DNA from 2 places in the Litoribrevibacter euphylliae genome. Region 2 is predicted to be linked to the other one. Evidence: riboswitches for the same ligand, from Rfam matches in the RefSeq annotation. Region 2 holds a riboswitch; the other holds the start of a gene.
The links. A riboswitch is a leader RNA that binds a small molecule or an ion and turns the genes downstream of it on or off. The one in region 2 is predicted to bind cobalamin.

Region 1: it holds a riboswitch for cobalamin, as region 2 does, so the genes downstream of both, ACFOEK_RS10895 (TonB-dependent receptor domain-containing protein) here and bluB (5,6-dimethylbenzimidazole synthase) in region 2, are expected to answer to the same signal.

The regions. Positions count from the first base shown of each region.
Region 1 is NZ_JBHRSZ010000004.1:738,298-746,128, reverse strand. Features, by position in the region: gene ACFOEK_RS10900 (hypothetical protein) at 1-30, opposite strand, end outside; gene ACFOEK_RS10895 (TonB-dependent receptor domain-containing protein) at 181-2,025, opposite strand; cobalamin riboswitch at 2,064-2,345, opposite strand; gene ACFOEK_RS10890 (cysteine-rich CWC family protein) at 2,400-2,627, opposite strand; gene ACFOEK_RS10885 (molybdopterin-dependent oxidoreductase) at 2,782-3,288, shown strand; gene ACFOEK_RS10880 (ATP-binding protein) at 3,293-5,464, shown strand; gene ACFOEK_RS10875 (alpha/beta fold hydrolase) at 5,461-6,654, opposite strand; gene ACFOEK_RS10870 (cytochrome P450) at 6,844-7,831, opposite strand, start outside.
Region 2 is NZ_JBHRSZ010000004.1:132,109-139,939, forward strand. Features, by position in the region: gene ACFOEK_RS08095 (response regulator) at 1-1,919, shown strand, start outside; gene ACFOEK_RS08100 (CheR family methyltransferase) at 1,938-2,798, shown strand; gene ACFOEK_RS08105 (EAL domain-containing protein) at 2,890-5,067, shown strand; gene bluB (5,6-dimethylbenzimidazole synthase) at 5,069-5,812, opposite strand; cobalamin riboswitch at 5,856-6,120, opposite strand; gene cobU (bifunctional adenosylcobinamide kinase/adenosylcobinamide-phosphate guanylyltransferase) at 6,304-6,852, shown strand; gene cobT (nicotinate-nucleotide--dimethylbenzimidazole phosphoribosyltransferase) at 6,897-7,831, shown strand, end outside.

The DNA.
Region 1 (7,831 bases), 610 kb from region 2:
CACCCCAAGGGCAACCGTCATAAGGTTCATAAACAGTCCTGAATTACCGATAAAAGAAGGCGAGCATTATAAGGAATGACTTACAAGATAAGAAGCCAGATACGAACCGGATACGAAAAAGCCGCTCAATGACCAAGCGGCTTTTTCAAACTAACGATCGATAACGTTAAAAATAGATCTCTACGGCTGATAAGTCACAGAAACTAAATACGTTAGCTCAGGTTGGTTATAGCCTCGTCTTAACTCGTATTCCTGCTCAAGAATATTTTCGACTTTGGCTTGTAGCTTTAGCTCATCCGTAATCAAATACCCTGCACGCAGATCTAACGTCGCATAACCTGGAAGCGCCACGGTATTTTGTTGATCGACATAGGATTCGCTTTCAGCGATTACCGTCGCACCTAAAGAAAAGCGATTAAAATCACGATCCATCATGACGGACAACGTCTGTTTTGGTCGATTGATTAAACGTTTCCCAGAGGTATCACCACTTCGGCTTTTCGCACTGATCAAGGTTAATTCTGAACGAATGGCCCAATCAAAGAAGTAGGTATTGAATCCAAACTCAAAGCCTTGAATTCGCGCTTTGCTTACGTTCTCTGGCACATAAACCGGTGCTTCTGAAATGATTAGATCTTCAACGCGAGTTCTGAACCAAGTCGCAGACCACTCAACCGATTCGATGGAGCCGTCAACACCCATTTCAAAGGTATCTGTTTGCTCTGGCTTCAAGTCCGGATTTCCTGAACAGCAGAAGCCGTATCCTGGGTGATATAGAAAGTTAAATGATGGCGCTACGAAAGCCGTTCCATAAGAAGCCCGAACACGAGTGGCATTGTCGAAGCTGTAACCCCAAGCCAGATTCCCTGTTCGCTCAGATCCAAACTGTTCATTGTCGTCGTATCGAAGACTGGCTTCTAAGTCGTGACCTTCGATCTCAGTTTGTAACTGTGTGAAGACACCGTGATTATAACGCTCGTTCTGAATAAAATTATCTGTCGTTACAGAATGATCTTCCTGATAGTCATAACCAAGGGTCAACATCGACACATCAGACAATGCCACATGGTTCAGCCAAGATAGAGAATCACGACGGGTTTCATAAGTCGATGTCTTTACATAATTCGCATAAGTATGAGACTTATCCCAACTGCGCCCTAATTGAACATCGGTTGACCATGCCGAGGTGATTTGACTGTTCAGACCCACTCCAATGGTACGCAAAGTGTCTTTGCTTTCCTGGTTTGGATAAAAGGAAAATGTGTCATCAAATTCATTCTGACCGTGAGACTGTAAATAAGTGAACGTCAGCACCGTGTCTTTAGAGAAATTCATTGCCGAGTTGACGCTTAAGGATGAGTTTTCAAAACCATCGTCGTCTGACTCATAACCTTTATAGGTATCAATGCCATCGGTTTCCTCATAGCTGTATGTAGCATTTAAAGAGGCATAATCGTTTCGAGCCCCAAAACCTACAGCCATTTCTTTCGTATCATCAGAACCGGCACCTACTCGAACAAATGGCGTAAAGCCTTGCTGATGTTCTTTACGAGTAAAAATCTGTACCACACCACCAGCGGCTTCTGACCCATAAAGGCTCGATCTCGGCCCTTTAACAATTTCAACACGATCTATTTGATCGACTGGGATGTTTTGAAAGGCTGTTAACCCACTGGTTGCTGACCCCACTTTTACCCCATCAATAAGGAAAAGTGTGTGAGTCGACTCCGTACCGCGAAGGAACATCGAGGTCTGCTTACCACGCCCACCAGTGTTTTTAATGGTGACATTCGCGTATCGACGTAGTAGTTCCTGAGTTGAACGAACCTGAGATCGTTCAAGGTCTTCACGCGTAATAACGGTTACCGAAGCCAGAGTTTCATCAACTGACATAGCCGTTCGATTGGCCGTAATAACTGTGGTTTCTGTCGTTGTAGGAAGCTCTGCTTGAGCGTAAGAGCCGCATAGTAAGCTGGCTGCGAAAAGTGAAATGTGTGATGGAGAAAATTTAGATTTTAATAGCATGATCCTGCGCCTAACGTGCCCGCCGCACGTTTCAGTGAATGAGTGAACCACTAGAGGCCGGTCTCCGGGCTTAGGAGTAAACCATTAAGCATGATTTCATTCAGCGCCTTCCCATGTCCTTTTGCTATCATTGGCATAGCATTGATAGACAAACACAGTGGCTTAGTACTGAACTTAGCTCCATCACCGTTGCGGGGGCAGCGTTGGAATTTTGTCTGATTAGGGCATCAAACAAGCACACAACTTCCCGTTTAAAAGCAGCATTACAGATGCGTTGATTCGAATCTAAAATACCACCTACCCAAAGCGAGGCGCGATTATCACAGCGGTTTTTAGAGATATCAAGGAATAATCAGAAACAGACAGAGGAAGATTTAAGCTTTGCCTGCATTCATTTGATCGAGACAAGACTCACAAATACAACGTTTATCCAGGTCTTGCTGAGCCAAGTAGGATTGATAGTTCTCAGGAAAGGAGGCCGACATACACCAGCAAGCCTTCATAGAACGACCAGATTCACCGTCAGTCAAATCTTGGGTCATCACACAAAAATTACCTTTGCCACACAGAGGACAAATCGAAGGGTCTACATCTTTCGTCAAAACTCACTCACTGTTGATCTGTTCAATATCGCCTTAGTTTCGATACCTATAAGGCACATCATCGAAAAGTTTTTCCCTGCAAAAAAGTACTCAGGACTCCTAGTCTTAAGTTTAGGTCTATACTCCATCTAAAGAAAAACAAGAGTATTTTTATATGTTTAATTGCTTAACAATACGTAATGTCCTAATTCTTTTGATGCTATTTCCGTCTTATTTGCTTGCAGAGACGGCTATATCTGAAAAAGAGGTTCTGATTGAAATCAAAGGTAAGATATCAGTCACGACTCAGGATAATCTAGCACTTATCGACAGAAAAACGATCAACGCACTTCCTCAACATCAAATCACGACCACAAATCATATCACGAGTATCCCAATTACTTATCGGGGGCCCCTATTCAGAGACCTCTTACGAAAAGTAGGCGCAAAAGGCAGCTCCGTGCTCGTCATTGCCTGGGATGATTATATGGCAGAGATTGAGATGTCCGATTTAAAAAAATACGACGTTATTTTAGCTACTCATGAAAACGGACAACAATTAACACTCGATACCCGAGGGCCTCTATTTGTGGTATTTCCGTTTTCAGATCACCCAGATATAAGAAACGATCTGTACTACAACAAATCTGTTTGGCAAATAAGAACCATAGAGGTGCAATAGTATTTTGATCGATACCAAGCGCCCTTTCCTAACCATCAATATTATTGTGTTAGCTGCAATTCTTCTCGGCTGTCTTTTTTATTCGGTCGTTCAACTCCAGAGCCTGAATCAACTTACCAGTCGCCCGTTTCTAGCCATCATCAATAACAACTTAGGCATAAAAACTAAATTAATGTCTTTGCAGTTAACAGCGCAACATTTCTCAGACCTGCCTACGACCTCAAATCTCCATCGTTTGAAAATGCAATACAAAATCATTCGTGGAAGCATCAATAATGACTTAAAGAGTGATGTAACAGGTAATTTCCACCAAGTCCATGGAGAAACCGGCAAGCTGATTGAATTACAAGAATACCTAGATCAGCTGGGCTATGTGCTCCCAATGAGCATTGATGACAAATCCAATATCAAGCAATTCAATACACTCTTGGCTCAAGCCCGACGACTGTGGAATCAATACAGCCAACAAGTCATCCACTCGGCTCAAAAGCAAAGTAAAGACATGCACGATTCCTGGAACCACTCGTTAAAGATTCAAATCTACTTGCTTGCCATCATCGGCGGGATATCCCTAACCGGCCTGATTATCATTTCTCGGCAACTTTCTGTTCAACGCAGAATGAGTCAAACATTAAAAGAACAAACCATTGCGCTTATCGATGCAAGGAACGCCGCAGAAGAATCCACACGGGCCAAAAGCCGATTTCTCTCCAACATGTCTCACGAAATCAGAACCCCACTTAATGGCATCATAGGCTTAACCAATCTGGCTCGCCAAAAAGCCATCAAACCAGAAGTCATTAACTATCTAGATAAAGTAATTCTTTCCAGCGATACCTTATTGCACGTCATTAACGATATTCTCGACGTTAGCAAGATTGAATCAGGAAAGCTTGAACTTGAAATTACTCAAGTCGATATTGCTGATGTCTTAGAGCGCATTTCAGCCACCATGAGTGCGAACGCCAGAAACAAAGCACTTAATGTTTACTTTTTGGTGGAGCCGGAAGTACCTGCTTATTTTCAAGGCGATCCAGCCCGATTACAGCAAATCATCACGAACCTTGTCTCGAACGCGATTAAATTCACTCACGAAGGCTTTATTCAACTCAAGGTATCCTTTCACCAAGCCAGTCAACAACTGAACATAACAATCACAGATACCGGCGTCGGAATTGATGAAAAAGCCATGGACAAGCTTTTCACCGAATTTAACCAAGGAGATCTCTCCACCACCCGAAAATACGGAGGAACCGGGCTTGGCCTCTCCATCGTTAAAAGCCTGACAGAATTGATGGACGGCACTGTCGATGTCTCCAGCAGCCTGGACGTAGGAACCTGTTTTACAATCAAGCTTCCCATCGAAGCGAGTGCATCTCGAGTACTTGATATCAAATGCTCTAATCTGGATCTGACGACCAAAGCAGTACACATCATTGATATGAGTAAAACAGCTAATCAGGAAGCACAAGCGACTCTACAAAGAACAGGAATCACCTTTGAAACACTTAATACTGCACAACAACTGTTGATTGAATTTCCTCCTCTTCATAGCAAGGAAGATCTGGACTACATTGTAATGCTGTTAGAACAACATCCAGATAAAACTGCGTATGTTTTAGGATACCCCGACCAACTGCTTGAATTGTCTGCCATCACTCCACTAAGTTTCTACGGCATTGAGTCTCCCTTTAACAGCATTCGAATTACCGAATGCATAGCCACAGAAACAAGCCACCATTCAGAAGCCTCAGCACACATTGAAAAGCAAGATTTCAATGGCAAGCATGTGCTACTGGTTGAAGACAGCCCTATCAATCAAATGATTGCTCAAGAAATGTTGGATTTGTTTGGTCTCAGAGTAACAACCGCAGACAACGGTGAAATAGCCGCCGATAAGGCCGAGATAGATCATTTTGACCTCATCCTGATGGATATTCAAATGCCAGAAATGGACGGTGTTGAAGCCACCAAGTTAATTCGCACTAAAGGTATGAATCAACGCACCCCTATTGTTGCCTTAACGGCCAATGTCATGAGTGAAGATGTGAAGTTGTATAAGGAAGTGGGGATGGACAGTCACCTGCCCAAACCCTTCAAGCCGGATGAGCTAATTTCCACACTGGAAATGTATCTCAACGAAACTCAAGCTTCGAACATGAGGCTCGACAATTAAGATCGTGCCGCTAACCAGTCTGCCACTTGAGGCCAGATATCCACGGTCGATTTACTGCCAGAAAGAATGCCCATGTGGCCGCCCTTCACTTCCTGGTGATGCTTCTCAACACTCGACACCAAGTCAAATAACTTTAAACCGCAATCTGTAGTAACGATGGGGTCTTGCTTACCTGTAATCAAACACAGATTGGCCGTCACATCGGAATAATTTACTCTCAAGTTGCGAAGAGGCAGCTCCCCTTTAGCCATGATGTTGTCCGTCCACAAGAACTGAATCACATCCTGAATTACCGCCCCTGGATACGCCACCATATCATCAAGGAAAGCACCATTAGTTGCATGAGAAATAATGTACTCCTCATCGTGCAGATTCTTTAGCAAATCCATATAGCCTTGGATACTTCCCACCGGGTTAGTCAGTTTAAACGCCATGGAATTCGCCCAGCCAGGTGAACGCCACCAACGTTGTTTGGTGTTGTGCACTCGCCAGCCGGTGCGCTTTTCAAGCCAGCGTAGGTTACGGGAAATACGTTGATACTGAACACCTAATTCCCCGTTTGCATGGTAATCACACGGCGCACCAATCAAAGCAACGTTTTTGATGTCTTTATCCAGGGCTGAGTATGCCGCACTGAACATACCGCCAAAACTCCAGCCATGCAGCGACAACTGCTGCTTACCACTGTGTTCACGAACCTTTGCAATCATTTCCGGCATGAGATCGGTAATGTAGGTTTCGATGGCAAAATGATTTTGACGCCAGCCAGGACGACCCCAGTCGATCAAATACAGTTCAAAACCACGTGCTCTTAAATACTTCACTAAACTGCGCTGGGGAAATAAATCGTAGATGTACATGTTCACAGCTAACGGAGACACCAGCACCAACGGCGTTTCAAAAGCCTCTTTGTTGACGTCAACCGTGAATTCACCGCCTTTGCCGTCTTCGACCTGGATGCTGTCACATTCTAATGGCGGGTAATATCTGACGGTAACAATGTCTTGCTGATGAATCACTTCGAACGGCGTTTTCTCGGCCTGAACCAAGGTATCGGCATAAAAAAATCGCTGCTTGGCGTTTTCTTTGGTTTGCTTATAAAGAGAGATAACTTCTGAAGGTTTTTGAATACTATGCTGAAGGGTTTTCTTGATATTACTGTTAAACAAACGTCGTGCCAGTTGCTGCATATTACTTCCCAAGTTCTATCTAAATTACCCTGTAGAACAGATTAATTTACATTTTGTTACATTTAAATTACCGGGCAGTTTAGTGTTTTTTTCATCCAAGGTCACTTTTTCTTATGACAAACCATCGGTTTTATCCTTAATGAAAAGCACGAACCGATGGTGGTTCCTTACAAAGAGCATGATTAGGACTCAAGCAAGTTGCTCTTTAAACTGATAATCAGGTTGAGCATTGTGTTCACTGCGTCTAATCGCCCTCATTTTAACACCACGCTTCGGTACTAAAGTGATGGATGCAAACGGCTCAACTTCATCACGATCGACACACTCCAAACGGTATTCTTTAGCAATCACAGCCAACAACAGAACGGCTTCCATCATGGCAAAGCCTTCACCGATACACACTCTGGGCCCGGCACTGAACGGAAAGTACACCCCTTTCGGGAGACTTTTCTCAAACTCCGGTGTCCAGCGTTCCGGCTTAAAACTCAGAGGGTCGTCAAAATACTCTGCATCTCTGCCCATTACCCATGGGCTCATAAGCACCGTAGCGCCTTTCTTAATCTTCACACCGTCCAGCTCAACATCTTCCGTGGTTTCGCGTCCGATTAAATGTGCTGCCGGATACAGGCGTAAAGTTTCTTTAATGACCGAGCGAGTATAGCTAAGCGTTTTTAAATCATCCCAACCGGGATCTCGCCCGGCTAACACTCGCTCCAACTCCTCTTCCACAAGCGTTAACTTCTCTGGGTGTTGAGACAACAAATAGAAAGTCCAGGACAAGGTGATAGCTGTGGTGTCATGCCCGGCAAGAAATAAAGTAATCACCTCATCTCGCAATTGCTTATTCGGTAGGCGTGATCCATCCTCATAACGCGCCTGCATCAAGACAGATAACAGAGAATTACTTTCATTCCCTTGTGCTTCTTGCGCTTTGTGATGTTGAATAAAGCCTTCCACCAACTGATTGAGTTTCCGTAAGGCCTTCGAGTATTTGATGTTCGAAGGTAGAGGCAAAGCATCTTGCCATGCAAACGGCCGCATCATCCGGGTTGGAATCATCCCTTCAATGGTATGCATAGCATCCAATAACTGTTCGTTGTGCTCACCCAGTTCAGCATCAAACAACGCTTTAGCAACGATCTTGGCGGTGACTTCCATCATTTCATCATGAAGATCA
Region 2 (7,831 bases):
AGGAGCAACTGGAAGACTTGTTAGTGATTAATCAGGCCGGGCATGTGTTGTTGTCTTTGATCAATGACATTCTGGACTTGTCGAAAGTTGAAGCTGGCAAACTGCAGGTTCACTTTGAAAAATTGAGCTTGCAGGCCTTGGTTGATGAGATGCGTAAGCAATTTGCGCCCATTGCGACATCGAAAAGTATTACCTTCCTTATCGATTACGATTCGAGTTGTTTCTCCTACTTTAACAGTGACCCGCAACGCTTGGCTCAGATCGTTCGGAACTTGCTGTCTAATGCCTTTAAGTTTACCGAACAGGGATCTGTAACCCTGTCTCTGACAGGGGAGAGTAAGAATGGGATTCAACAGCTGACAGTGAGTGTCAAAGACACCGGTATTGGCATTGCTAAAGAGCTACAAAGCGATATTTTTGGTGCCTTCAAGCAAGTGGATGGTTCAACCAAACGTGCTTACGGTGGATCGGGTCTTGGATTAACCATCTCGAAAGAGTTGGCCCAGATGTTAGGGGGCGATATTGAGGTGGACAGTGAAGAAGGAAAGGGCAGTTGCTTCCGGGTGGTGGTGCCCGAGCGGTTTGAAGCCGACAATGAGGAAATCGGGGAAGTGGCTCCGGATACCACCGAGGCCTTACAAGCTATTCCCATTAATGAATACACCAATCACCATAATCTCTACCGAGAGGATGATCTTTTCATTGAAGATGATCGAGACCGAATCAATCACGGTATGAAGTCGGTGTTGATCGTTGAAGATGATTTTCAGTTTGCCCAGATTTTGAGGGACTTTTCACGTCAGCATGGTTTCGCGTGTTTGATTACAAACCGTGGTCAGGATGCGCTCAAATTAGCGCATGCGTATTTGCCTAAAGCCATCATTCTGGATGTTGGATTACCTGATATTTCAGGGGTCGAGGTGCTGGAACAGCTCAAGAAAGATAAGGAGACCAGCAGTATTCCTGTTCATATCGTTTCCGGTCAGGGCGATCAACTGGATTTAATGCGACAAGGTGCGCTGGATGTATTGCAGAAACCCATCAGCTTTGATGCGTTAGAGCAGTTGTTCAGCAAGTTCTCAACCATCTCTAAATGCACTATTCAATCGATCTTATATATCGGTAAGGACGAGCAGTCTTGCGAAGGCATTGCGTCAGGGCTTAGTCATCTTGACGTTGTCATCAAAAAACTGATCTTTACATCCGGCAGTTATTCTCTGCAAGAGATGAAAGAAGCGCTGCAACAGCAAGCTTATGACTGTTGCATTATTGAACTTGATGCCAGTGACATTGCAGAAAATGCTTGGTTGGATCACCTGTCCGATGGGGCGGTGGATGTTCCCTTTCCGCCGTCGATTATCTATACCGATCAACCGTTAAGTGATGAGCAATATCGGATGCTTGCAGGTATTTCTAATCGAATCGTAATTAAGGGGGATTACGCACCAGAGCGTATTCGGGATGAAGTGGATTGTTTCCTTCACAGTATTAACGAACGTTTTCCTGTGCAGTCTTTCAATGAGCTGCTCGAAGTAGGGGATATTGATTTATCGGGCCGCAAGATTTTGTTGGTGGATGACGATCTTAGGAACACTTACGCATTATCTAAAGTGCTTCAGGATTACGGGATGAGCATCAACATCGCAGACAACGGTGCTTTGGCGTTAGAAAAATTCCGGGATGAGCCGGACTTTGACTTGGTGTTAATGGACATCATGATGCCAGTAATGGACGGCTATGAAGCAATTAAAAGCATTCGCAGCGAGTATTCAGAGACGGTGCCGATCATTGCGTTGACGGCTAAAGCCATGCCCGAAGACCGAGAGAAATGCCTTGAGGTTGGGGCCAGTGATTACTTATCAAAACCGGTTGAACTCGATCGGCTGATTTCAATGATCAAGGTGTGGGTCGATGGATAGGGATATGAAGGGTAATAGATGAAATTAGCGCCTGAAAAGATCGAACAAATTGAAGTGGATTGTCTGCTGGATGTGATCTATCAGCGTCTTGGTTATGACTTTCGTGATTACAGCCCCGACTCTCTAAGGCGTCGCTTAAATTTCTTGGTCGAGCAGGAAAGAGTCGACAGCATCGCTGAGCTTATCCCTCGTGTGATTCATGACGAGCTGTTTGCTTCGCGGCTGATTAATAGCCTGTTGGTCAACGTAACGGATATGTTTCGTGATCCCGCGTTTTATAAGTCCTTTGTCGATAATGTCTTTCCGATTCTGAAAACTTTTTCTTTTTTCAAAGTCTGGAGCGCTGGTTGTTCAACAGGCGAAGAAGCCTTCTCTCTTGCTATTTTGTTACATGAACATGGTTTACTTGAGCGGGCTCGTATCTATGCCACTGATCTCAGTCCTCAAGTGATTCGTAAGGCCAAAGAAGGTCTTTTCTCGGCAGATAAGATTGAACAGTACACCCAAGGTTATCGACAAGCGGGTGGGCAAAGAGAGTTGAGTGATTATTTTTTCTCGTGTTATGACTGCGCTAAGTTGGAAGAACGTATCAAAAAACACATAACTTTTGCCTGTCATAACTTGGTCAGTGACAGCGTCTTTACGGAAGTTGAAGTCATCATTTGTCGCAATGTGTTGATTTATTTTGATCGAAGTTTAAAACGGAAAGTCGTCAGTTTATTTACCAGCGGCCTCCACCCTGGCGGTGTGCTGTGCCTTGGAAGTCAGGAGTCGTTAAATGGTCTTTATGACGATGAATCCTATGAACCTATTTCTGTAACCAATCGAATCTATAAGCGAACCCATTCGATTGCTCAGGTGGCCAGTATTTATCACTAACTTTTATCTCTAATTTTGTATTCGTAGATGATAACAGAGACTGGATTAATCAAGGATAAAACATCATGGCAGTATCAGGGGGAAGAACACAGTGACATACAATCAATGCGAAGCTTATCCTGTGCCCTTAGCACCAAGGAAATCGGTGGTCTCCTTACCGAAAATTTTAATTGTGGATGACCGCAAAGAGAACCAGCGAGCCATTGAGGTTATTCTGGAAAATCTCGATGCCGAGTTTTATTCCGCTTTTAACGGCGAAGAAGCCTTGTCTATGTCGTTGCGGCATAACTTTGCTGTGGTGCTTATGGATGTGATGATGCCAGTGATGGATGGCTTTGAGACCGCTAATTTAATGCGGATTAACCAGAGAACTAAGCATACGCCGATCATTTTTATTACAGCAGCAGATCGTACCGACGAGTTTGAATACAAAGGCTATCAGGCCGGGGCTGTGGATTATTTGTTTAAGCCCATTAAGCCTTCAACCTTAGAGAGTAAGGTAAAAGTCTTCCTGGATTTAGAAATACAGCGCCAACAGCTCAAGGAAACTCTGGAGGACATTGAGCGCTTGAAGCGTAAAAACCAATTGTTGTTAAAATCGGTGGGAGAGGGAATTTTAGGGCTCGATAACGAAGGCTTAGTCACTTTTAGTAATCCAGCGGCACAAAAGTTATTGGGGTGTTCCGAAGCTGAATTAGAGAATCAGTCTGTGCTTGATTATCTCATTTTGGGTGACAGCAAATCCCACTCCATAGAGTGGAAAGATGCGCCCATCTATCGGGTGTGTTCTGAAGGAAAAATGTATCACGAGACCCTGGGTATCTTTCGAAAAAAAGTAGAGGGTGCCTTTCCTACGGAATACCACGCGACGCCTATTTATGACGACAATAAACTGGTCGGGGTTGTGCTGGCATTTCAAGATATTACCGAGCGTAAACGAGCCGAAGAGCAGCTCAGTCAACTGGCTCAATACGATAGTCTCACAGGTCTGAATAACCGATATTCATTTCAAAACCTGTTAGCGCAGTCCATTTCTCGGGCCAAACGAGCTGGTTCGTCTGTCGCTTTACTGTTTATGGATTTGGATAAGTTCAAGATCGTCAACGATACCATGGGACATGAGATCGGAGATTACCTGCTGCAAGATGTCGCTGTTCGTATCAGAAAATGTTTAAGGGATGGTGATGTTATTGGGCGCATTGGTGGTGATGAATTCACCGTTGTTCTGGAATCTATTCACACCGCCAGAGACATTGCTGCCATTGCCCAGAAGATTATTGAATTTTTGGGAGAGCCTTTTTATTTGCGGGATCATGAGATTCATATTGGTATTAGCATTGGTATTGCGACCTATCCTGAATCTGCCAAGGATGAAGAGGCTTTGATGAAGTGCGCTGATATTGCCATGTATAAGGTGAAAGAAAACGGTCGAAATAATTTCCGTTTCTTTACCGAGACCATGCAGCAAGAAGTGCATTATTCGTTGCAACTTGAGAATCGTCTCAGGGTTGCTCTGCAATTAAATCAGTTTCTGCTTTATTACCAACCGAAAATTGATCCTTACCAACAGAAAGTCATTGGATTTGAAGCGCTACTAAGATGGCGAGTCGGATCAGACGAGTTTATCTCGCCATCGGATTTTATTCCCAAAGCGGAAGAAATGGGGCTGATTATTTCGATCGGTCGCTGGGTCATTGAGCAAAGCTGTCGGCAATTCAGAGCGTGGTTAGACGCTGGTATTGTCGATGAATCTATGTCGATGGCGATTAATATATCCATCAAGCAGTTACAGCATCAATCCTTAAAATCCACGATCAAAGAATGCATAGAGACCTACCAACTGCCCATTGGGTGTTTGGAAATTGAAGTGACTGAAAGCATCATGATCGACAATGTAGAGCACATCATTAAGCTGTTGGCAGAGCTGCAAGAAATGGGCATAAAAATCTCCATTGATGATTTTGGTACCGGATATTCGTCATTGAATTATCTTCGTCGATTGCCTATTGATGCCTTAAAAATTGATATGTCTTTTGTACGTGCTCTGCATGAAGGAGAACAAAGCCAGGCCATTGTGAAGGCGATTGTAAGCTTGTCAGAAATTCTTGGATTGACCGTGATTGCCGAAGGTGTAGAAACCGAAGAACAGCTTGAATTCTTAAAAGGACTGGAGTGCGATTTCATCCAAGGTTATTACTACAGTAAACCCTTGGATGAAACGAAAGCTGAAGCATATTTAGTTGACTTCAAAAAGCAGTATTCAAACTAATTTAAAAATTAGTAGGAAAGCTTTCCAACGCTTGAAGGGTTTCAAGCAGTTGTTCTTGTTCGCTGGTACTGGCTTCGCCTTGCCATTGCTCAAAGTTTACGAGCTCTGAAAGGTTCATCCGGGGTAGCCAACCTTTGGTTTCCAGTTCTGGCTTGTCTTTAAAATGTTCCACGTATCCGATACACAGATAAGCGATGGGCACCACGTGTTCAGGAATATTCAGGGTGTCTTTTAGTTCTTGCTCATGCATGATACTCACCCAGCCAACACCTAAGCCCTCTGCACGGGCTGCTAACCACAGGTTTTGCACCGCACACACCGAGCTGTAGAGATCCATGGTTTTCATGTGCGTTCGACCCAACACAGGTTTGCCTGTACGGGTTCGGTCGCAGGTGATACAGAGGTTAATGGGCGACTCTAAGATTCCTTCCAGCTTTAGGCTTTTATAAGCCGTTTGTTTCTCGCCTTCAAACATTTCGGCCGCTTCACGATTGGCTTTGCTGAACAGTTGATGAACCTGTTGTTTTTTCTCTTGTGAACGAATCACCAGGAAGTTCCACGGCTGCATGAAGCCTACCGAAGGCGCATGGTGGGCAGCATAGAGCACTCGTGCTAACACCTCATCGGCCACGGGTGTCGAAGTAAATTGGCCGCGTACGTCTCGGCGGTTAAATACGGTTTTGTAAAGCGCAGCGCGTTCTGCATCGGCGAAACGATGTCGCTCTGTTAAAGCGTCGGATTCCATAGTAGTCCCCTTCAATGGAATGTACGCGTAGGGTCCAACTACAGCGTAGTTACACAATCAGGCCGGTCTACTGACTGAGGGTCATCCTTATACATCGCCTTCCCAGACGCTCAGTTGAGTTGGTCCAGTGGCTTGGTTTTTCCGATACTATTGTTTTTCGAAACCAGAGTTCTTCGAAGTCAGTGGCTTTTCGATAATAGTTCGATAGAAACCGTGACGTATAAGTCACCATCACAGGGCTGGGCGCGTTCCGGATTGTCACCGGATTCCCGATTCTCCCTTGGTGAAGCTGCGTTCATAATGATTATTTTTCATTACAGCGACTGCTTTACACCTTGGGCACCTGACGTTTTGGAAGAGGTTATAGGAGTTAATTACCAGATGGTCAAGGAGAATTCCCAGGGAATAAGTTGACCTGCTTTCCTGTCAGCCGATAAAGTGGCAGCCTCTTTATTCACTCTTCTTTATTCTTAAGGTTGTAAGGGAAGGCCGTGCTAGAACTTATTTTAGGGGGTGCTCGTTCCGGAAAAAGCCGTTTGGCCGAAGAGCGCGCGTTGGCTTCGGGCAAGCAACTTATTTATCTGGCTACCGCAGAAACCCGAGATCGAGAAATGTCCGAGCGCGTAAAACTGCATCAGCAAAGACGATCAGATGATTGGGCATTGATCGAAGAGCCGCTTCGATTGGCTGAAACCTTGAAACAGCACAGTCGAGCCGATAATTGCATTCTGGTGGATTGTTTAACCTTGTGGCTGACCAACTGTTTGTTGCAGTCAGACCAGCAATCCAAAAACATTCAACAAGACCAAGTTTGGCAATCTGAGCGAGCCAAGCTTATGGACACTCTGAATGATTTGCCTGGCGATGTAATCTTCGTTAGTAATGAAGTCGGACAAGGAGTAGTGCCGATGGGCGAGTTGTCCCGTAAATTTGTGGACGAAGCCGGTTGGTTACATCAAGATTTAGCGAAGATGTGTGACTCGGTTGTCTTCGTGGTGGCGGGCTTGCCTCAATTTCTCAAAACATCCCAAAGTTCTTAAACCAACTTTTTCACTTTCTTAATTTATTATCAAAGGATCGGATTATGACTGCCTGGTGGACACACGCGATTCAACAGCCTAACGCAGAACAACGTGAGCAAGCATCGGCTCATCAAAATCAGCTGACTAAGCCACCTGGATCATTGGGGCAGTTAGAAGACATCGCGATTCAATTAGCCGCTAATCAGAACACTTTGAATCCGAAGGTCGATAACGTCGCCATTCGTGTCTTTGCGGGCGATCACGGTGTGGTGGCAGAAGGCGTATCCGCCTTTCCACAAGCCGTGACGGTGGAAATGATTAAAAACTTCTGTGCTGGTGGCGCCGCCATCAGTGTGCTGGCGAAAGAGCAGGGTGCGGATTTTAAAGTGGTCAATGTGGGTGCAGCGTCTCCGGTTCAGGATCATCCGAAACTGATCAATCAACCTGTAGCCGCAGGAACAAAAAATTTCTGCCAGCAAGCCGCCATGAGTCAAGCACAGTTTGAAGCAGCGTTTGAACTGGGTAAGTCGATAGCGGATCAAGCTCATCAAGAAGGCATGGATCTATTCATTGGCGGTGAAATGGGTATTGGTAATACCACAGCGGCGTCTGCAATAGCGGCTTCTTTAATCGACCTTGAATCAGGTATGGAACAGCAGATCCAGGATCTGGTTGGCCGTGGCACTGGCGTTGACGATGAGGGCTTGAAGCTCAAACAACAAGCGGTATTAAACGCTCTGACCTTGCATAAACATGCTAAAGGCGATGCGATTGAGACGCTAAAAACCATGGGCGGCTTTGAAATCGTAGCCTTAGCGGGTGCGTATCTTCGTTGTGGCCAGTTAGGCGTAACCGTTTTGGTGGATGGGTTTATCTGTTCCGTCGCTGCGTTGGCGGCGCTTAGCATCAATGAGGCACTTAGACCTTGGTTGATCTTTGCGCATCAGTCCCAAGAGTCCGGGCACTGCAAAGTGCTGCAAGCGCTGGATGCTAAGCC